One region of the Streptomyces montanus genome, then DNA from elsewhere that is predicted to be linked to it. Evidence: riboswitches for the same ligand, from Rfam matches in the RefSeq annotation. Region 1 holds a riboswitch; each other region holds the start of a gene.
The links. A riboswitch is a leader RNA that binds a small molecule or an ion and turns the genes downstream of it on or off. The one in region 1 is predicted to bind cyclic di-AMP.
Positions count from the first base shown of each region.

Region 1 (6,717 bases):
GAGGAGCACCGCGAACCGGTCGGCCCATCCCACGAACGCCCCATCGGGGCCCGGATCGCCCACGCCTTCGGTGAAGCTGTCCCCCACCGCCACGTACGACCCGATCACTGATCTGCTGTCATTCTTCGAATCGTCTGCCACATCGGGCCATGATTCACCTTTCGGTGTGACCTACGCGACCGTAATAAGGGCTTGACGGGCGGTGAGATAAGCCACGCGTCAAGTGTTGGTCAACTCGGAATACACAGCTCCCACACCCGGAAGTCCGTGATCCGGAAATGACTCCACACGGTCCGGAACGCGAAGTGCCCGCTCGTGTACGGCTCCGGGTCGAGGTAGTCGAAGACGAGCCGCCCGTTGTTCCACCACTGGACCGTCGAGCCGTTCGACACGATCCGGACGTGGTGGGGCTCGTTCGCCACCAGCAACGGCTCCGTGTAGTCGCGGATCAGCGGACGGACGCCCGCCTCGCCCACATAACGGCGCAGCCGCGTGGTCGTGTTGTAGTTCGCTCCATAGCCGGCGTAGTACGTCTTGAGGTAGTCGTACTCGTCGAGCGCGCCGCCGCGCTCGGTGGCGAAGAGGTCGTCCGGGGAGCGGACGTCGACGGCGTTCCAGAAGTTGTTGAGATCCGACACCCGGTCATTGACGCCGCCGGCGGAGACCGGCGTGGCGGTGTACTCGAGGACGTACGGCCGCCCCTCTAGCGCCCGCCTGAACCAGACGGTCGCGCCGCTGGGTACGTCGATCTCCAGGACCCCACGGGACGCCGTGACGTTGCCGCCGTCCTGCAGCTCGGTGACCCACTGGCCGAGGCCGTGCCGGAAGTCGTCGCGGGCGATGAGCCGTCCTCGGCGGTGGCGGACCGTCGCGTTCGCGCTCTGCGCGGGGACGAGGGCGGCCGCGAGGGCGGTACCGGCGACCAGGGTCCCGAAGGCTCTGCGGGTCGTCATCGGACTCCTTCTGTACGACGGGTCATGGCGATCACGGGTACGGGCAGTCGCCGGTCCTCGCCGCCGAGGCGATAGAAAGCGCTTGCCGACCATGACCACTGTGACGCCGGACCGCCACCGTTGTCGATCCCCTCAGCACGCGGAACGGGGACCACTCGGCTGCCCGAGTGGTCCCCGTCGCTGTGCGGGAGGTGTCAGACGGTGACGCCGTGCGCGCGCAGGAACGCCACCGGGTCCACGTCCGAGCCGTAGTCCGGAGTGGTGCGGATCTCGAAGTGCAGGTGCGGACCGGTGACATTGCCGGTCGCGCCGGAGAGGCCGATCTGCTGCCCCTCGGTCACGGACTGCCCGGCCGAGACGGAGAGGGAGGACAGGTGGGCGTACTGCGCGTAGTGGCCCTCGTTGAGCTTGATGACGACCTGGTTGCCGTACGCGCCGCCCCAGCCGGCGGAGACGACGGTGCCCGCGCCCACGGCCTTGAGCGAGGTACCGGTGGGGACCACGAAGTCGACACCGGTGTGGTAGCCGCTGGACCACATGGAGCCCGCCAGGTGGTACGGGGTGCCGACGGTCGCGCCCGCGACGGGCAGGGTGAAGCCGCTCGAAGTGCTCGGCGCGTCCGCCGGCTTGGCAGCCGTGGTCGTCGTCGCGGACGACGGGGCTGCGGCCTTGCTCTTGACGGGACCGGAAGCGGAGGCGGCCTTCTTGCCGATCGCCAGCTTCAGGCCCGGGTGAATGAGCGCCGGATCGTCGCCGATGGCCCGGCGGTTGTCCGCGTAGAGCTTCTTCCAGCCACCACTGACGTGCTGCGCCTTGGCGATCTTGAAGAGGGAGTCACCCTTCTTCACCGTGTACGTGCGGTTCGCGGCCTTCTTCTGGGCCGCCACCGGAGCGGATTTGGCGGCCTTCTCCGAAACGGATTCGGCCTTCTTGGAAACAGACACAGGGGCGGTCTGAGGAGTAGTGGCGTGCGCGCCGGTCGCCCCCAGAAGCGGCAGCACGAGCGCGGCGCCACCCGTTCCGGCGACGGCGATCGAGCGAGTGAGACGCTGGGACTTCGGACGGCGGTGCTTACCCTTCGCGGGCATGACGAATTCCTCTCCGGCGCCTACGAGGTGAGCTGTCGGGTGCGAGCTGGAGATGCCCGGCCACGCTTTTTCGCGCGGCTTTACCCCTAGCCGTTCCGGAGACCGGAACAGGCGTTGTACCTGTGGGTCCCCCGCTCCTGCCGTACACGGGTCAGTGTGTGCGGATTCCGGGCGGCGGCAGGATTGGGCGTCCGTCCGGATTGGTGGCGAACGTAAGCGAACAAGACGCACAGGGACAAGCTTTGGGTTGCCTATGTGTCCCATTCTCTTGATCCTTGACCGATATCTCGGTCACGGTGCGTCTTTGCCGATCTCTGTGAATTCCTGAAATCCCCGAGAACACAGTTGAATTACGTGAACATGGCGACAGCGGACCGTCACGAATATGACGCTGCTCACGGGCCACCGACCCAGCGGCCTCCATTCCAGGGCGAGTTTGAATGAAGGCCACTAATCCGGACATAGCACTCACATGCGACGCAGCCGGAAAACTGCCGCATCGAGGTCGCCACGCAACCCCGTCCGCAACCCCTGATGCAACAGCACGGCACCTCGGTGCACTTCGCCCGTTTCGAGGCATTCGTACACTGCTGTCGGGTCGAGACCGCGCAGTCTCACCGACCCGACGGGCTCGCCATGGTGCTGGGCCTGGAGCCAGGCAAGGACGACGGCCTGGTCTCCGTGGACGTACTGCACCGCGCTCAGCCCGCCCTCCGGCGCCCGCAGCCGGTAGAGGTCGCCGCGCTGCACGACGGGCCGGATTTCCTTGTAGAGCTCCACCCACTCCCGCGCCTCGGCGAGCTCCTCGTCACTCCACTCGGTCAGGTCTCCCCCGACGCCGAGCACCCCTGCCATGGCGCTCACGAATCGGAAGCGCAACGAGCTGACGCGCCCGTTGAGCTGCGTGTTCGGGCTGTCGGTGACCCAGGCGGCCATGACCCGCGCCGGGTGCAGCTGACTGAAGCCGTGCTGGATCGCGAGCCGGTCGAGCGGATCGGTATTGTCCGAGGTCCACACCTGGTCCGTACGGGCCATGATCCCGAGGTCGATCCGGCCGCCTCCGCCCGAGCAGGACTCGAAGGCGACACCCGGGTGCGCGGCCCGCAGACGGTCCAACAGGCCGTACAGCGCATGCACATGATCGACCCACAGCCTTTGCGGATACGGCTCGTCCGGCCATCCGGCGTCCGTGAAGCAGCGGTTGAAGTCCCACTTCACATAGTCGATGGGGGCGCTGGACAGCAGTTCGTCGAGCCGCTCCCACAGGTACTCCCGAACGTCCTCCCGCGCGAGGTTCAGGACCAGCTGATTGCGCAACTCGGTGCGCCTGCGCCCCGGCTGGAACTGCACCCAGTCGGGATGCGCGCGGTACAGCTCGCTGTCCGGGTTGACCATCTCCGGCTCGACCCAGATGCCGAACTGCATGCCGAGCGCATGCACATCGTCGGCGAGGGGCTTGAGCCCCGCCGGGAAGCGGTCCGCGTTGGGCGTCCAGTCCCCGAGCCCGGCCCGGTCGCTGGTCCGCGCCCCGAACCAGCCGTCGTCGACCACGAACAGCTCCACGCCCATCGCCGCGGCCCGGCGCGCCAGTGCTCGCTGCTGCTCCTCGGAGATGTCGAACTCCGTGGCCTCCCACGAGTTGTAGAGCACGGGCCGGTCCTGCCCGGCGTCCGGGATCACATACGCCCGCTGGTAGGCGTGCCAGGCACGGCTCGCACCGCCGAAGCCGCCGTCGCTCCACAGCCCCGCGAAGACGGGCGTGACAAAGCTCTCCCCCGACGCCAGCCGCACCAGGCCCGAGTCGTCGTACCCGGCCCCGCCGGTGATCTGCACGCGCGCGTCCGGGAGTTGGGCCACGGCGATCCGCCACGAACCGGACCATGCGAGCGCGCATCCGAACACCTCGCCGCGTTCCTCGGTCGCCTCCTCGTCGAGCGCGACCCAGGGCAGATGCTGATGCCCGGTGTGGCCGCGCCGGCTGCCGATGACCTTCTCACCGTAGGTGAGGTCCGTTCGTACGAGCCGGGACTCGGCCGCCCAACGCCCGTGCAGCTGTGACAGCCGCCAGCCGTCGCGCTCGGGCAGTGTCCAGGTGGCGGAATCGGCGCGCAGGACCTCGACGGTGGGCCCTTCGTTGACGAGGGTCACCCAACGCTCCACCACGTCATGGCGCATCCGGTAGTGCAGCGTGATACCGAGCCCCGCGTCGGAGAAGCGAAGGCGCAGTTCGTCACCGTCCGCCTCGTACGTCTCGAAGCGCCACTCCGTGCCGCGCCGCTCGACCGTGCGCACGGACAGCGCGGGCCGCGCGAAACGGGGGCCGCCCTCGACCGGGTACTCCTCGTATCCGTCGAGCGGGGACTCGAAGGGCCAGTACTGCGGACCGGGGCGGGCGGCGAGCGCCTCGGCATCCGCGAGCACGATGCGCGGCCCCCAGTGCAGATGCGTCAACTCGTCCTCGTCAGTGACCCGGAGGGCATAGCTGCTCGTGGGCCCCGACAGAAGCCACGTGCGACCGGTCTCGCTGATCTCAATCATCAAACCCTCACAGATCCGAACAAGCGCGCTCAAGCCTGAACATCATCCAATCGCATGTGCCTCGGACGCAAACGCCTGTGGACAAGTCATTGCCCCAGGAATCCATGTCGTATGGTCGAGAACGCGCCCCGCCGACAACAGCGTCGGCCGCCGAATGGGAGGAGCCCCCGTGACGCAGCAGGTCCCGTCGACCGAGCCCGAGCTGACCGGAGTGCGCAACTTCCGCGATGTGGGCGGCCTGCCGACGGTGGACGGCCGACGAGTGGCGTACGGGCGGCTGTTCCGCAGCGGCCATCTCGCGCACGCGACGGATGAAGACGCCGCGTTCCTCGCCTCACTGGGCCTGCACACGATCTTCGACTTCCGCAATGCCGCGGACAAGAAGCTGGAGGGCCCGGACGTCGACCTGCCGGGCGTGCGCAATGTGAACCTGCCGCTGACCGACCCGGCGCACGGCGCCGAGTTCTGGAAGATGGTCCGCGACGGCGACCTGGACCAGCTGCGCTCGATCCTCTCCGACGGCAGGGCCGCGAACCGGATGATCAGGTCCTACCGCGAGATCATCAAGGAGCGCACGGCCGAGCACAGCCAGGTGCTGCACGCCCTCGCCGAGGACAGCGTGCCCGCGCTCATGCACTGCGCGGCGGGCAAGGACCGCGCGGGCATCTCCATCGCGGTGACGCTCCTCGCCGTCGGTGTCGAGCGCGAGGCCGTCACGACGGACTATCTGAAGTCGAACGCCACGCACCGGCGCTACAAGGTGCGCCGCAGCAGCACCGCGGCCGACGGCTACTCACCGGAGGTCATGGAGCTGCTCAACCCCCTCTTCGACGCCCGCGCCGAGTATCTCGCGGCGGCGTTCGAGACGATCGAGGGGACCTGGGGCGGATTCGACGCCTATCTGGAGCAGGCTCTCGGCGTGACCCCCAAGACGCGGGAGCGGCTGCGCCAGCGTTTTCTCGACTGACGCACCGGCGCCAGTCTCTGCCGGCACCACATCGCTGCCGGCACCACATCGCTCCCGGCCCCGCGTCGATGCCGGCCCCGCCGCTACCGGTTCTGCGCGCCGAGCGTGAACAGCAGGTAGATGAAGGCCGCGAAGAGGTGCCCGACGGCCACGTAGATGATGAGCCGCACCCACAGACCACGCGGCAGCTTCTCTTCCATGTTGCTCATACGTTGTCTCCCGTGGATGTCGGGCCCAGGCACAGCGTGGCCGTGGGGCTCTGCAGCAGGGTGTGCACGAAGAGCAGGTCGGCGCCCTCCCGGTCCGCGGCGGCGATCCGGTGCGGGGTCAGCGAGTCGAAGTGCGCGCTGTCGCCGGGCGCGAGCAGATGCGCGGTGTCGGCGAGACGCAGCCGCAGCCGCCCCTTGAGGACGTACAGCCATTCCTCGCCCGGGTGGACACGCACGATGTCGCCCTGCGCCCCGTACGGGACGTGCACGCGCAGGGACTGCATGCCGCGCCCCGCCGCACCGGCCTGCCAGTACGTCCAGCCGCCGGCCCGCGTGGGTTCCATGTCGGCGGCGCGCACGACGGCATCCCGGTCGGCGACCGTCTCGCCGAGCAGCTCCGAGACGGTCGTACCGTAGGTGCGGGCGAGCGCGAGCAGCATCGGCAGCGAGGGCTGGCGTTGCCCGGTCTCCAGACGGGAGAGGTGGGCGGGCGACAGCCCGGCGGTACGGGCCGCGGCCTCCAGGGTGAGTGAAGCGCGGCGCCGCAGCTCACGCAGCTGCGGCGCGACGGCGGGCAGCACGTCGGCCGCCTCCGGCTCGGCAGGGTTCGTACCCTCGGCAGGGGTCATGCCTCCGATTCAGTCAGAGGCTTGCCTCACCGGCAAATTTCTTGCCTTTCAGACAAAAGCGCGGCTTCGGCCACCGCCTCTCAGCGGTTCGCCACCGCCTGCTTCACCAGCGTCTTCCCGAAGTCCCACATCAGCCCACCACCGTGGTGTGCGTCGTCCATCACCTCGGTGAAGGCGTCCACGAACCGGTCCACGTCCCGCTCGTCGATGACCAGCGGCGGGATCAGCTTGATCACCTCCAGGTGGTCGCCCGAGACCTGCGTGAGGATCCGATGCCGCTGGAGCAGCGGCACGACCACCATCTGCGCGAACAGGCCCTTGCGCGCGGCCTGC
Region 1 covers NZ_VBZC01000001.1:53,362-60,078, reverse strand. The annotation lists gene FE633_RS00275 (SGNH/GDSL hydrolase family protein) at 1-108, opposite strand, end outside; gene FE633_RS00270 (DUF6250 domain-containing protein) at 231-953, opposite strand; gene FE633_RS00265 (M23 family metallopeptidase) at 1,148-2,041, opposite strand; cyclic di-AMP (ydaO/yuaA leader) riboswitch at 2,044-2,208, opposite strand; gene FE633_RS00260 (alpha-galactosidase) at 2,510-4,579, opposite strand; gene FE633_RS00255 (tyrosine-protein phosphatase) at 4,749-5,546, shown strand; gene FE633_RS00250 (DUF6126 family protein) at 5,630-5,755, opposite strand; gene FE633_RS00245 (helix-turn-helix domain-containing protein) at 5,752-6,384, opposite strand; gene FE633_RS00240 (aspartate aminotransferase family protein) at 6,465-6,717, opposite strand, start outside.

Region 2 (6,717 bases), on a different contig from region 1:
GGGCGAGTACTACTCGCTGGTGCGGCCCTCGCTGGTCAAGGGCCTCGTGTATCCGGTCCCGGACCCCGCGTTCCCCTTCCTCGGAGTGCACCTCACCCGGGGCATCGACGGAGGCGTCCACATCGGCCCGAACGCCGTGCCGGCCCTGGCCCGCGAGGGCTACGGCTGGACGACGGTCCGGATGCGTGAGCTGGGCGCCACGCTCGCCTGGCCCGGCTCCTGGCGGATAGCGCGGCGGCACTGGCGGTACGGCGGCGGTGAGCTGCGGCGCTCGGTGTCCAAGGCGGCGTTCACGGATGCGGTGCGGCGTCTGCTGCCCGCCGTGACTCCGGACGACCTGGTCCCGTCGGCCGCGGGCGTCCGCGCCCAGGCCGTGCTGCGTGACGGCACCCTGGTGGACGACTTCCTGATCCGCGAGGGGGCCCGCACGGTGCATGTCCTCAACGCCCCCTCCCCCGCGGCCACGGCTTCACTGCCGATCGGGCGCGAGGTGGGCCGACGGGTCCTGGGGGCCCTGGGCCGGGCGTGAGCGGGTGCGGGGGCCTGGGGGCGGGGCCCTCTGGGTGCGGGTGCGTGGGTGCGGGTGCGTGGGGCCGGGTGCATGGGTGCCGGTGCGTGGGTGCGGGTGCGTGGGGCCGGGTGCATGGGTGCCGGTGCGTGGGTGCGGCTGCGTGGGTGGGAGGCTTGGAGCAGGGCCGCTGCGCCCACCTCCCGCCTTCGTAGAATCAAAGCACTGTGTCTGAGTCCCGAAACACTTCCGAAGAGCCCCGCCACCGCGTCAAGGGCGAACCCCGCTTTCCCGACGGGCCCCGGGCCGACCCTGCCGGGTCCCACTTCGAGCGGCGGATCCGTAGCTTCCAACCGCGCCGGAGCCGGGTCACGCATGGGCAGGCGGACGCGTTGCAGCGGTTGTGGCCCAAGTGGGGGCTGGACATCGACGGCCGGCGGAAGCTCGACCTCGCGGAGCTGTTCGGGAACGACCGGCCCGCCGTGCTGGAGATCGGGTTCGGTATGGGCGAGGCCACCGCGCGGATGGCCGCGGCCGACCCCGACACCAACGTCCTCGCCGTCGACGTGCACACCCCCGGACAGGGCAACCTCCTCAACCTCGCGGACCGAAGCGGCCTGTCCAACGTCAGGGTCGGCAACGGCGACGCGATCATCCTGCTCCGCGAGATGCTGCCCCCGGACTCGCTGGACGGCCTGCGGGTCTATTTCCCGGACCCCTGGCCGAAGAAGCGCCACCACAAACGCCGCCTGATCCAGCCGGAGTTCCTCACCCTCGCCGCGTCCCGCCTCAAGCCGGGCGCGCTGGTGCACTGCGCGACGGACTGGGAGCCGTACGCCGAGGTGATGCTCGAAGTGCTCACCGCGCACCCGGACTTCGAGAACACCCAGCCGAACGGCGGTTACGCGCCCCGTCCCGACTTCCGGCCACTCACCCGTTTCGAGAGCCAGGGCCTGGACAAGGGACATGTGGTGCACGATCTGCTGTTCCGCCGCTGCGCCCCGTAAGAGGCGCGGGGAGCTGCGCGAGCAACCCACCACAATCCGCACGTCACACGCCCGCACGTCGTCCAGAGCCCGGCGGGGCGCAAAGTCACTGTCGCGAGCCCAGCCCGTCCCTCGTTAGGGTCATTGCTATGGCCGCCAGCCCCCAACCCCCCACGTTCCCCGGCATCCCCGCCGGAGGCGCACGGCGGCATGCGCACTGGTGGCAGCGCAGGTGGGTGCGCTACGGCGCGCTGAGCACCCTGCTCGCCCTCTCCGGCCTCGTGATCCTGGCCATGGTCCGCGAACAGACCGGCACGGAAGGCTTCTTGGTGGGCCTGGGCCTGGCCGTGCTGCCCGTCCCGCTGCTCATAGCCGCCTTCCGCTGGCTGGACCGGGTCGAGCCCGGGCCCTGGCGGAACCTGACGTTCGCCTTCGCCTGGGGCGCCTGTGCGGCGGCGCTGATAGCGATCGTCGCCAACAGCTTCGCGACCCAGTGGATAGCGACGGCCACCGCGGACCCGTCGAGCGCCGACACACTCGGTGCGACGGTCATAGCGCCGATCGTCGAGGAGTCGGCGAAGGCGGCGGCGGTGTTATTGGTCTTCCTGTTCCGCAGACGGGACTTCACCGGGATCGTCGACGGCGTGGTCATAGCCGGAGTCACCGCGACCGGCTTCGCGTTCACCGAGAACGTCCTCTACCTCGGCACCGCCTTCGGCACCGACCAGCTGAACGGCCACGGCGGCCTCGCCTCCGTCACCGCCGCCACCTTCTTCGTACGCGTGATCATGTCGCCCTTCGCGCACCCGCTGTTCACCGTGCTCACCGGCATCGGCTTCGGCATCGCCGCGCTGTCGGCGGACCGCCACCAGGTGCGACGCGTGCTGCTCCCGCTCATCGGCCTGCTGCTCGCGATGGGCATGCACGCCGTGTGGAACGGATCGTCGGCGTTCGGCGCGTACGGCTTCTTCGCGGTGTACGCGGCGTTCATGGTGCCCGCGTTCGGGCTGCTCACCTGGCTGGTCATCTGGACCCGCCAGCGCGAACTCGGCACGGTGCGCACCGAACTCCCCGCGTACGCGATGGCGGGCTGGCTCACCGTGCCCGAGCCGTTCGCGCTCGGCTCCATGCGGGCGCGGCGCATGGCGCGGGAGTACGCCGCCCACCACGGCGGGCGCACGGCGGGGCGGGCCGTCGCGGAGTACGAGGCGTACGCGACGTCTCTCGCGTTCCTGCGCCACCGGGGGCGCCGCGGCCGCGCGAGCGCCGACTTCGTCGTACGCGAACGGGAACTGCTGTGGGAGCTGTGGGCCCGGCGCGACGTCGCCAGGCCCGCGCTGGCGTACGCGGCCAGGGCGATGGCTCCGGCTCCTGTTCCGGTTTCTGTTCCTGCTTCGGTCCCGCCACCGTGGCCGGGGCCGGGGCCGGGGCCGGGGTCAGAGCCAGGTCCAGGGCCGTGGTCGGGGCCGGGTCCAGGGCCGTGGTCGGGTGCGGGGCCTGGGCCGGGCTACGGGTACCCGCAGGGGCAGCAGGCGCCCTACCCGGCGTACGGGTATCTGCACGGTCAGCCGGCGCCCTACTCGGCGTACGGGTATCCGCACGGGCAGCCGGCGCCCTACCCGGCGTACAACCCCTATCGCACGTGAGACGCCATCAGGCCGAAGCCCGCGTCAGCCGTGCCAGCTCGTCGTCCGTCAGCTCCAGGTCCGCCACCCTCAGCAGCGCCGGAAGCTGCTCCACCGTCCGGGCCGAGGCTATCGGTGCCGCGACGGTCGGGCGGGAGGCGAGCCAGGCCAGCGCCACCGTGGCGACCTCCGCGCCCCGTGCCCGCGCGACCTCGTCCAGCGCGGCCAGCACACGAGGCCCCCGCTCCGACTCCAGATGCGCGCCTGCCGCCCCGGCCCGCGCGCTGTCGACCTCGACGCCCGGCCGGTACTTGCCGGTGAGGAAGCCGGAGGCGAGGGCCCAGTAGGGCACGGCGGCCAGCCCGCTGCGGGACGCCACGTCCTGGAGCGGGCCCTCGTATGTGTCACGGGAGACGAGGTTGTAGTGGGGCTGCAGCGCGACGTACCGCGCGAGGCCCTCGCGGTCGGAGAAGTCGAGGGACTCCTGAAGTCGCGCTGCGGAGATGTTGGACGCGGCGATCGCGCGCACCTTGCCGGACCGCACCAGTTCGTCCAGCGCCGTGATGATCTCCTCGACCGGCACCGACGGGTCGTCGCGGTGCGTGTAGTAGAGGTCGATGTGGTCGGTCCGCAGTCGTCGCAGCGAAGCCTCGGCCGCGGCCTTGATGTTGGCCGCGGACAGTCCTGGGTACTGGGGATGGGAGCCGACCTTGGTCGCGACGACGACGTCGGCACGGTTGCCGCGCGCGGCCAGCCAGTCGCCGACGACCGTCTCCGACTCACCGCCCTCGTTGCCCGGAGCCCATGACGAGTAAGTGTCGGCCGTGTCCACGAAGTTGCCGCCCGCGGCGGCGTACGCGTCGAGTACGGCGAAGGACTGCGCGCGGTCGGCGGTCCAGCCGAAGACGTTGCCACCGAGAGCGAGCGGAAAGACCTCGAAGCCTGACGCGCCCAGCGTGCGAAGAGTGAGAGAAGGCATGGGGACGTCAACGGCCGTACCGGACGGCCGTATTCCATGCACGCCGCACGCCTGCACACCGCACGTACGCCCACCCTTTCGGACGTACGTGCTCAAAGTCCCCTGGCTGCTTGCGGGTTGCCGCTTACGGTCCGCTTACGGGTTGATGCCCTTGCTCCGCAGCCACGCCATCGGGTCGATCCCTTCCCCGCCGGCCGTGTGGACCTCCAGGTGGAGGTGCGCCCCGGTGACGTTGCCGGTCGCGCCCACGCGGCCGATGACGTCGCCCGTGTTGACCTTCTGCCCGACGCTGACGCTGATGGACGACTGGTGGGCGTACCAGAGCTCCGTGCCGTCGTCGAGGGTGATCACCGTGCGGTAGCCGTACGAACCGTTCCACCCGGCCTCGGTGATGGTGCCGCTGTGGATCGCCTTGAGCGGCGTACCCGTGGGAGCGGCGAAGTCCAGACCGGTGTGGTAGCCGGAGGACCACAGCGAGCCGGCCTGCCCGAAGGTCGAGGAGATGGTGTACGAGGAGGTGGGCAGCGAGTAGCTCTTCGCGAGTTCCGCGAGACGCTCCGCCTCGGCCTTGCGCTTGGCCTCCTCCTCCGCCTTCTTCTTGGCGGCGGCGGCCTTGGCCTCGGCCTCTTCCCTCTCCTTGGCGGCCGCCTCGGCGGCCTTCTTCGCGGCGGCGGTCTCCGCGGCCTCCTGGGCCTCGCGGTCCACCTGGTCCTGCTGCCGCTCGGCCTGCAGCATGATGCGGGCGCGCAGGGCCTCGCCCGCGTCCGAGTTGCCCTGTTCCGCGTCGGCGGTGGTCAGACCCACGCTGCTGAGCGACGTCGTGTCATCGGCTTCCGCGGAGTCGTCCGCGAACATCGAGCCCACGGACGGCAGATCGGGCATCGAGATGGAGACGGGCGGCTTGCCGGTCTGCGCGCTGGCCATGCCACCCGCGCTGACGGCCGCGATGACGCCGACGCCCAGAACCGTGGAGCTGCGGGCGAGACCTCCGCCACGCTGCTTACTGACGCGGTGCCGGCCCCGAACGGGTCGGAGGGAATCCTCGGTGGGGTTCCACTCCTCCCAGGTCTCCTCGTCCTTACGGATGCCGTAGCCGAAAGTGTCGGGATTGAACTCACTCGGCGCGGACGAGGTTTGCGGGGCAGGCCGGTTGGACGCCACGTAGGCGCACTCCTTTCCTTCCTTCTCGCCTACCGGGTTAGCTGACGGGTTCGGAGCAGGAAGGTCTCCTACGCGCGTCAATCATGGTGTCGCACACCATGAACAACGCCCGATTCACCCCAAGTTGGTGGTTCCCCGGTTCCCTTTCGAGATTCGGCACGTGCGCACGGAGCCGCCTCTTGTGACGGCTGGGACGACCGCGCTGCGTTATCGAACGTTAATAGAGGCAGGCACTGGATTCCAAGCTGTTCTGGATGATCGTTAACGTTTTTGGCCTGGACTTACGGGTCAAGAGGGGAGTAAATCGGGCGAGTTGATTGACTCTCGACCCAGTGGCCTTTGATGACGAAGTGTCAGATGTTACGCGGAGTGGGGTCGTTCGACTACCGAGGGTCACGTGAGGGGCTCGGCTTCACCGATGCCACAGGGAAGACGACGAAGAACTCCACGAGGCTTTGGAGAACTCCACGAGGTGCCAAAGAACTACAAGAACGCACCGAAGAAGTCCAAAAAGCGCTGAAGACGTACAGAAAGCACCGGACAGGACCGAAGACACCCGGAAACACTCAGGGCCGGAAAACACTCAGGGCCGGAATCCATAGGATTCCGGCCCTGAGCCTTCAGTAGCGGGGACAGGATTTGAACCTGCGACCTCTGGGTTATGAGCCCAGCGAGCTACCGAGCTGCTCCACCCCGCGTCGTTAAGATCAGTGTACGCCATCGGCGGGGCCCTCAGCACACGGCTTTACGTCCCCTGCCCGTCCTGCCCGCCGGCCGCCCGGAGGAGGTGGCGGTTGGGCTCGGCGGCCCGCTCCTCGAATTCCGGGAGCACGACGACGTCGGCGCCCTCCGCGGCCAGCAGCCCGCCCCCGTCAGCGGACGCCACGAACGTGTCGGGCTCGCGCCAGGCGGTGACCACGCGGCGCACTCCCGCGTCGATGATCAGCCGCGCGCAGGGGGTCGGCCGGGAGGCGCGGCGGGCACAGGGTTCCAGGCTGCTGTAGACGGTGGCGGTGGCAAGGCGCGGGTCGGCCGGGTCGAGTTTGGCGAGCGCGGCCTCCTCGGCGTGCGACACCGCGTCGGACTCACGGGAGTACCCGCGGGCCAGCTCCGTGCCGTCGGCCGCGACGACGACCGCGCCGACGCTGAAGGCGGTTCGCGAGGGCGGACACTGGGCGGCGAGGTCACACGCGGTCTCCAGCCAGTGCCGGTCTGCGGCGGAGGCGAGCTCTCCGACGCCGGGCGCCGTGGGCACGTACCGCATGAGCACCACATCGCCCACCGGCCGCGTCTCCACCAGCCGCATCCGGTTGCGCACCCCGCCCGGGTAGCCGCCCGGCCCGAACAGCCGCGGCGCGTCCGGCTCCCCGACGACGAGCGGCGCGAGGGCGAGCTGCAACTCGTCCGCGAGCCCCTGCTGGAGCAGCTGGGTGTGCACCAGCCCGCCCCCTTCGACCA
Region 2 covers NZ_VBZC01000053.1:46,057-52,773, reverse strand. The annotation lists gene lhgO (L-2-hydroxyglutarate oxidase) at 1-529, shown strand, start outside; gene trmB (tRNA (guanosine(46)-N7)-methyltransferase TrmB) at 736-1,515, shown strand; gene FE633_RS35495 (PrsW family intramembrane metalloprotease) at 1,644-3,140, shown strand; gene FE633_RS35490 (aldo/keto reductase) at 3,148-4,098, opposite strand; gene FE633_RS35485 (M23 family metallopeptidase) at 4,234-5,259, opposite strand; cyclic di-AMP (ydaO/yuaA leader) riboswitch at 5,271-5,428, opposite strand; tRNA gene FE633_RS35480 (tRNA-Met) at 5,884-5,957, opposite strand; gene FE633_RS35475 (dihydrofolate reductase family protein) at 6,005-6,717, opposite strand, start outside.
Region 2: linked by a shared signal. The riboswitch ahead of FE633_RS35485 (M23 family metallopeptidase) and the one ahead of FE633_RS00265 (M23 family metallopeptidase) in region 1 are both predicted to bind cyclic di-AMP.

Region 3 (6,717 bases), on a different contig from region 1:
CTTACGGGTTCGCGGAGCGCTGTGCCTACTGGTTCGCGGAGCGCTGTGCCTACTGGTTCGCGGAGCGAAACCGCGGGAAGGCGCTGCGGCCGGCGTACACCGCCGCGTCGTCGAGGATCTCCTCGATGCGCAGCAGCTGGTTGTACTTGGCGACGCGCTCGGAGCGAGCGGGGGCGCCGGTCTTGATCTGGCCGCAGTTGGTGGCGACGGCCAGGTCCGCGATGGTGACGTCCTCGGTCTCGCCGGAGCGGTGGGACATCATGCACTTGAAGCCGTTGCGCTGGGCGAGCTCCACGGCGTCCAGGGTCTCGGTCAGCGAACCGATCTGGTTGACCTTGACGAGCAGGGCGTTGGCCGAGCCCTCCTCGATGCCACGGGCCAGGCGCTCCGGGTTGGTGACGAACAGGTCGTCGCCGACGAGCTGGACCTTGGAGCCGAGCTTGTCGGTGATGACCTTCCAGCCGGCCCAGTCGTCCTCGAACAGCGGGTCCTCGATGGAGACGAGCGGGTACGCCTCGACCAGCTCGGCGTAGTACTCGGTCATCTCGGCGGCGGAGCGCTCCTTGCCCTCGAAGAGGTAGGAGCCGTCCTTGTAGAACTCGGAGGCGGCGACGTCGAGCGCGAGGGCGATCTGCTCGCCGGGGGTGTAGCCGGCTTCCTTGATCGCCTCGAGGATGAGGTCGAGAGCCTCGCGGTTGGAGCCGAGGTTCGGGGCGAAGCCGCCCTCGTCGCCGAGGCCGGTGGCCAGACCGCGGGACTTCAGCACCTTCTTGAGGGTGTGGTAGACCTCGGCGCCCCAGCGCAGCGCCTCGGAGAAGGACTCCGCGCCGATCGGGGCGATCATGAACTCCTGGATGTCCACGTTCGAGTCGGCGTGCGAGCCGCCGTTCAGGATGTTCATCATCGGAACGGGCAGCAGGTGCGCGTTCGGGCCGCCCAGGTAGCGGAAGAGCGGGAGGTCGCTGGCCTCGGAGGCGGCGTGCGCGACGGCGAGGGAGACGCCGAGGATGGCGTTGGCGCCGAGCGAGCCCTTGTTGTCGGTGGCATCCAGGTCGATCATCGCCTGGTCGATCAGCCGCTGCTCGGTGGCGTCGTAGCCGACGAGCTCCGGGCCGAGCTGCTCGATGACGGCGAGGACGGCCTTCTCGACGCCCTTGCCGAGGTAGCGGCCGGCGTCTCCGTCGCGGAGTTCGACAGCTTCGAATGCGCCGGTGGAGGCGCCGGACGGGACGGCGGCACGCCCCGTGCTGCCGTCGTCGAGGCCGACCTCGACCTCGACCGTGGGATTGCCTCGGGAGTCCAGGATTTCCCGGGCTACGACGACGTCGATGGACGGCACGAGCATCTCCTTCTGGGATGTGACGCGGGTACACGGGCGCTCGGCCCGCATGCGCGGAGCCGCGGCGGTTCCGCGAGATGAGCCTAACCGGCTCCGGGAGATCGGCCAGCCGTCCGACCACCCCATGGACGGAACTGAGGGTACACATTGTTCCAGAACGGAACAAATGGGGGGAGAACAGAGAAAGAAAAGCCCCGCCACGGTGCATGCGGGGGAACACGCACCGGGGCGGGGAGAGCGGGAACGGAAGCGCTCCCGGGAGGACTCCTTCAGCTTGCGGGCCCCTCTTATGAGAGGGCTGTGAGCAAGCCGAGGTTCCACGAAGAGGTTTCCGCGTCGAGGCCGCGCCTCAGGGGCGCGGCGTCAACGTCAGCTGAGGTGCAGCTGCTGACCCGGGAAGATGAAGTTCTCGTCGTCGATGATGTCGTCGTTCAGCTCGAACACCTTCTTCCAGCCGCCCTTGACGTGGTGCTCCGAGGCGATCGCGCTGAGGGTGTCACCCTTCACGACCTTGTACTCGCCGTCGCCCTTCTTGACCTTCTTGCCGGTCGGGGTCTCGACGGTCTTGGGCGCGGAGCGCTCCTGGGAGCGGGAGGCCCGCTCCTCCTGGGCCGGCGCACTCTGCTGCTGGGTGCTCTCCTGCGCGGCACCGGAGCCCGAGGGGGACGCGCCGGACAGACCCTTGCCGCAGACCGGCCAGGCACCCTTGCCCTGGCTCGCGAGGACCTTCTCGGCGACCTGGATCTGCTGGGCCTTGGAGGCCTGGTCGGCGGTGGAGGCGTACTGCGTGCCGCCGTACGCGGCCCAGGTGGAGGACGAGAACTGCAGGCCGCCGTAGTAGCCGTTGCCGGTGTTGATGGACCAGTTGCCTCCCGACTCGCACTGGGCGACGGCGTCCCACTCGGAGGCGCTGGCGGCGGAGGCGGTGCCGGAGACCATCAGCGGAACGGCGATGGCGGCGCCGGTGACACCGGCGAGCGTGGCGATACGAGCGGTCTTGGTCGGGCGGCGGTGCTTGCCCGTGCCGGAATGCAGCATGGAGAGATCCCCTCACCGACGCCTGCGAGGTGAGCTGTCGGGTTCGGGCCGAGTGAGTTGCCCGGCCGCGCGACTTGCGCGCGGCTTAACCCCAAGCCATCTCCGGTCTCGGTGACCGGGGAGGGCGCTTACCTTGGGTCCCCCGCTCCTGCCTACGGCGCTTGACGCGACGACTGTTCCCGTACGGCCGTTGGCAGGATTCGGCGTGACGTCCGACGGGGCCCGCTGTGGCGAGCGATCACGACCGTAAACACGCGATCCGCCGAACTCCAAAGACGATCAGGGTCTTTGAGAGCCATGTCTCACTTTCATCAAACCGGACATTCGCCCCGAACTGCCGCTACTTTTCGCCTGATTCGACGGCTTGGGGAGCAGTTACTCGCTGCCGAGTTCAAGCCTTTGACCGGGGAGGATGAGGTCCGGGTCGGCGCCGACGGTTTGCTTGTTCTCGGCGTAGAGCTCGGGCCATCCACCCTCCATGTCAAAGGAGTCGGCGATGGCCCAGAGATTGTCTCCGGGGCGGACCACATACGTGCCGTCGACCGCCTCACGCGAGACGGTGCCGCCGCGCGAGGCGTGCCGGCCGGCGGAGTCGCCCGCACGCGAGGCCGCGGCGCCCTCTTCGGCACTGCCCCCGCGATGGCGACCGGTTTCGCCGCTTTTCGCCGTACCGGTGGACGTGCTGTCGCCGCTCGACGATTCGGAGTTGGCGCCGCTGCCGGAGTCCTGTGTCGCATCACTGGAGGACTCGGACGTATCGGACTTGTCGGACCCATCAGACGTGTCTGATGTATCGGACTTCGTGGAATCAGAGCCAGAGCCAGAACCCGAGTCCGAGTCCGAGGTCGAGTCCGAGGTCGAGTCCGAACCCGAATCGGTGGACGAAGAAGCGGAGTCGTCGGCCACACCCGTGTCGACATCGGCGGCGCCGGAGTCCTGCGTCAGACCCGCGACGAGCCCACAGGTCGCCCAGGCGCTCGCGCCCTTGTCCGCGACGACCTTCTCGGCGACGGCTATCTGCTGGGAGCGGCTGGCCTGGTCGGCGCTCGCGGCGTAGTCGAGGCCGCCGTACTGCTCCCAGGTCTCCTGGGTCATCTGGAGCCCGCCGTAACGGCCGTTGCCGGTGTCGGCGCTCCACGATCCGCCGCTCTCGCAGTCCGCGATCGCGTCCCAGGTCGTACCGCTGGCAGCGCTGGCGCCGGTCGCGCCGAGCAGGGGGATCGCGATGGCCGAACCGGTCACTCCGGCTGCGACGAAGAGAGCCGGGGCCTGACGGGGGCGACGGTGACGACCGTTCCCGGAGAGCATGCGGTTGCCTTTCGCGTGACGGCAGGGATTAGAGCGACGGGTGAGGTCTGCACTGAGCCGTGAACCTATCCGCAGTCGAACGCTTGTCACAAGTAGATGCAGAGCAGATCACGTGAAGATCACAGAGCTGACGTTTTATCAGCTCGGAGCTGGGGTGAAGCTCACCGGCAATGTGCGCAGCCCACGCATGATGAGCCCTCCCCGCCACCGCAAATCGGTGGAATCGACGGCGAGTTGCAGGTCAGGGAGACGGGTGAGGAGCGTCGCGAGCGCGGTCCTGCCCTCCAGACGGGCCAGGGGCGCACCGAGGCAGTAGTGGATGCCGTGCCCGTAGCCGAGGTGCTGGTTGTCGCGTCTGCCGAGGTCAAGGGTGTCGGGGGCGTCGAACCGCCCGGGGTCGCGGTCGGCGGCGGCGAGTACGACGAGTACCGGATCGCCGACCTCGATGCGCTGCCCGCCGATGGTGACCGCCTCCGTCGCGAACCGCCATGTGGCCAGCTCGACCGGCCCGTCGTACCGGAGCAGTTCCTCGACGCCGGTCGCGAGGAGGTCCGTGTCGCCGACCGCCAGGGACTGCTGGAGCCGCTGCCGCTGCTCGGGATGGGTGAGGAGCGCGTATGTGCCGTTTCCGACGAGATTGACGGTGGTCTCGAACCCCGCGAACAGGAGGATGAACGCCATCGCCGCGGCCTCGTTCTCGCTCAGGTGCTCGCCGTGGTCGGAGGCGCGGATGAGACCGGAGATGAGGTCCTCGCCGGGGGTTGGCTCCTCGGGGAGCGCCGCGCGCTTGCGGTGGATGAGCTCGGCGAGATAGCCGCGCATCTTCTTCACGGACCGCGCGACCCCGCCCCGCGGCCCTCCCCCGTGCCGGATCATCATCCCCGCCCAGTCGCGGAAGTCGTCCTGGTCCTCGCGCGGGACGCCGAGCAGATCGCAGATGGCGTAGATGGGGAGGGGAAAGGCGAACTCGTGGATGAGGTCGGCGCTGCCCTTGTGCGCGAACTGGTCGATGAGGTGATCGGCCAACTCCTGTACGCGCGGGGCGAATGCGGCCACGCGGCGTGGTGTGAACGCCTGGGCCACGAGCCGCCGAAGCCTCGTGTGATCCGGCGGATCGATATTGAGCAGATGAGTCATCAGCTCGGCCTTGCGCTCGCCGGGGATGCCGGTCTTGCCCTTGGCGTGTGCGGGTTCGTCGTGGTGTGCGGGGTTCTTGGAGAGGCGGGCGTCGGCGAGGGCCTGCTTGGCGTCGGCGTACCGGGTGACCAGCCAGGCCTCCACTCCGCTCGGCAGTTTGGTCCGGTGCACGGGGGCGTGCTCGCGCAGCCAGGCGTACGCCGGGTAGGGGTTGGTGGCGAACTCCCAGGTGAAGAGTTCGGGGGGCGTGCTGCCGACGGAGGTCCGGGCTGGCTTTTCGGTCACTCCTTGACGGTATCGGGAGGGTCGACGTGAGGCTGATCTGCGGTGTCAGGACCGGTGTGAGGGCCGGTGTGAGGCCGGTCTCAGGACTCCGTTTCCCGTATCGCGTCCCGATACGCCCGCGCCGCCGCCCGTAGCGCTGCCTCCGGGTCCACGCCCTCCGCCTCGGCGCGCACGGCCATCGCGAGCAGTTCGTAACCGACGCCCTCTCCCGGCGGCAGGGGGACCTCAAGTCCCGCCGTGCGCACGCGGGACGCGAGCTTCGCGGCGAGCGCCAGGCCCGGCTGGCCGAGCGGGATGCCCTCCGTCACAGAGGTCCGCTGCTTCTCGACGGCCTTGGTGCGCAACCAGTGCTCCTTGACCTCCTCGGGCGTCTCGGCGGTCTCGTCGCCGAAGACGTGCGGATGGCGGTGGATGAGCTTGGTGACGATGCCGCCCGCCACGTCGTCGATGGAGAACGGCTCCGCGCCGTCCTCCGGGCGTCCTTCCTCCGCGATCCGCGCATGGAAGACGACCTGGAGCAGGACGTCCCCGAGCTCCTCGCACAGCTCGTGCCGGTCGCCCTCCTCGATCGCCTCGACGAGTTCGTACGCCTCCTCGATGCCGTACTTCGCGAGGCCCTGGTGGGTCTGCTGGGACGACCAGGGGCACTCGGCGCGGATGCGGTCCATGACCTGGACGAGGTCGAGGAGCCGGGCGCCGGGGAGGTCGTACGACGCGGGGAGCAGTTCGAGGTCGGGCATCTGCACGCGCCCGGAGCCGGCCATGCGGGCCAGTCCGTCCGTCAGGTGCGGCTCGCCCTCGCCCGTGGCGACCACCGTCACCGTGCGCCCGCCGGCGCAGGCGTCGACGAGCTCCTCGGCGGTCGGCGCGGCCTCGTCGACCTTGACGCCCGCCTCGCGCAGATACGGCAGCTGGGGGTGTGCGCCGTCCGCGCACAGCACGCGGTCGGCGCCGTGCAGCGCCTGCCAGGCGGGCCAGGACAGGAGTCCGGGCGCGACACGGTGGCTGGTGGTGAGCAGGACGATGCGCCCAGGGTCGGATGCGTTCACACACCGAACGTAACCCACGCCACTGACAACAAGGTCACCCGTCCACAGCGGGCTCAGCCGTCCATGGTGAGCTCACCTGTCCACAGCGGGCCCCGCGGCGGCTACGCCGTCCCCTGGCTCCCCGCCTGCGTGACCTCGCGCAGCCACGGCAGCTTCGCGTCGACGCGGCTGCTCTTCTGTACGTCCCAGGTGCCGTAGCGCGGGTTCAGGTCGACGTCGAGTTTCTTGGAGGCGTCGGACAGGGCCTTCCAGAACGCGGGCTGGCTGGTGTCGGTGCCGAGCCCGGTGGCCAGTTTCTGGGCCTCGATCTGGACGCGGAGGTTGTCCTCGAGCCGCTCGGGCGCCACGCCGTACTGCTGCAACCATGCCGTCTCCAGCGCCTTCGCGCCGCCCGCCTGCTGCTCAAGGCTCGAGCGCAGGCGCAGGACCTCGTTGCGGGAGACGGTCACGCCCGCGTCCCGGGCGGCGCGGTGCAGCACCTGGTCCAGGACCATGCCGTGCAGGGTGTCGCGGGTGAGGCCGCCGGACTTGGCGATGGCCTGCTCGTACTGGGTGTCGTTC
Region 3 covers NZ_VBZC01000080.1:4,421-11,137, forward strand. The annotation lists gene eno (phosphopyruvate hydratase) at 50-1,339, opposite strand; gene FE633_RS41875 (transglycosylase family protein) at 1,709-2,377, opposite strand; cyclic di-AMP (ydaO/yuaA leader) riboswitch at 2,382-2,547, opposite strand; gene FE633_RS41880 (LysM peptidoglycan-binding domain-containing protein) at 2,753-3,685, opposite strand; gene FE633_RS41885 (cytochrome P450 family protein) at 3,824-5,107, opposite strand; gene FE633_RS41890 (nucleoside triphosphate pyrophosphohydrolase) at 5,188-6,174, opposite strand; gene FE633_RS41895 (SurA N-terminal domain-containing protein) at 6,258-6,717, opposite strand, start outside.
Region 3: linked by a shared signal. The riboswitch ahead of FE633_RS41875 (transglycosylase family protein) and the one ahead of FE633_RS00265 (M23 family metallopeptidase) in region 1 are both predicted to bind cyclic di-AMP.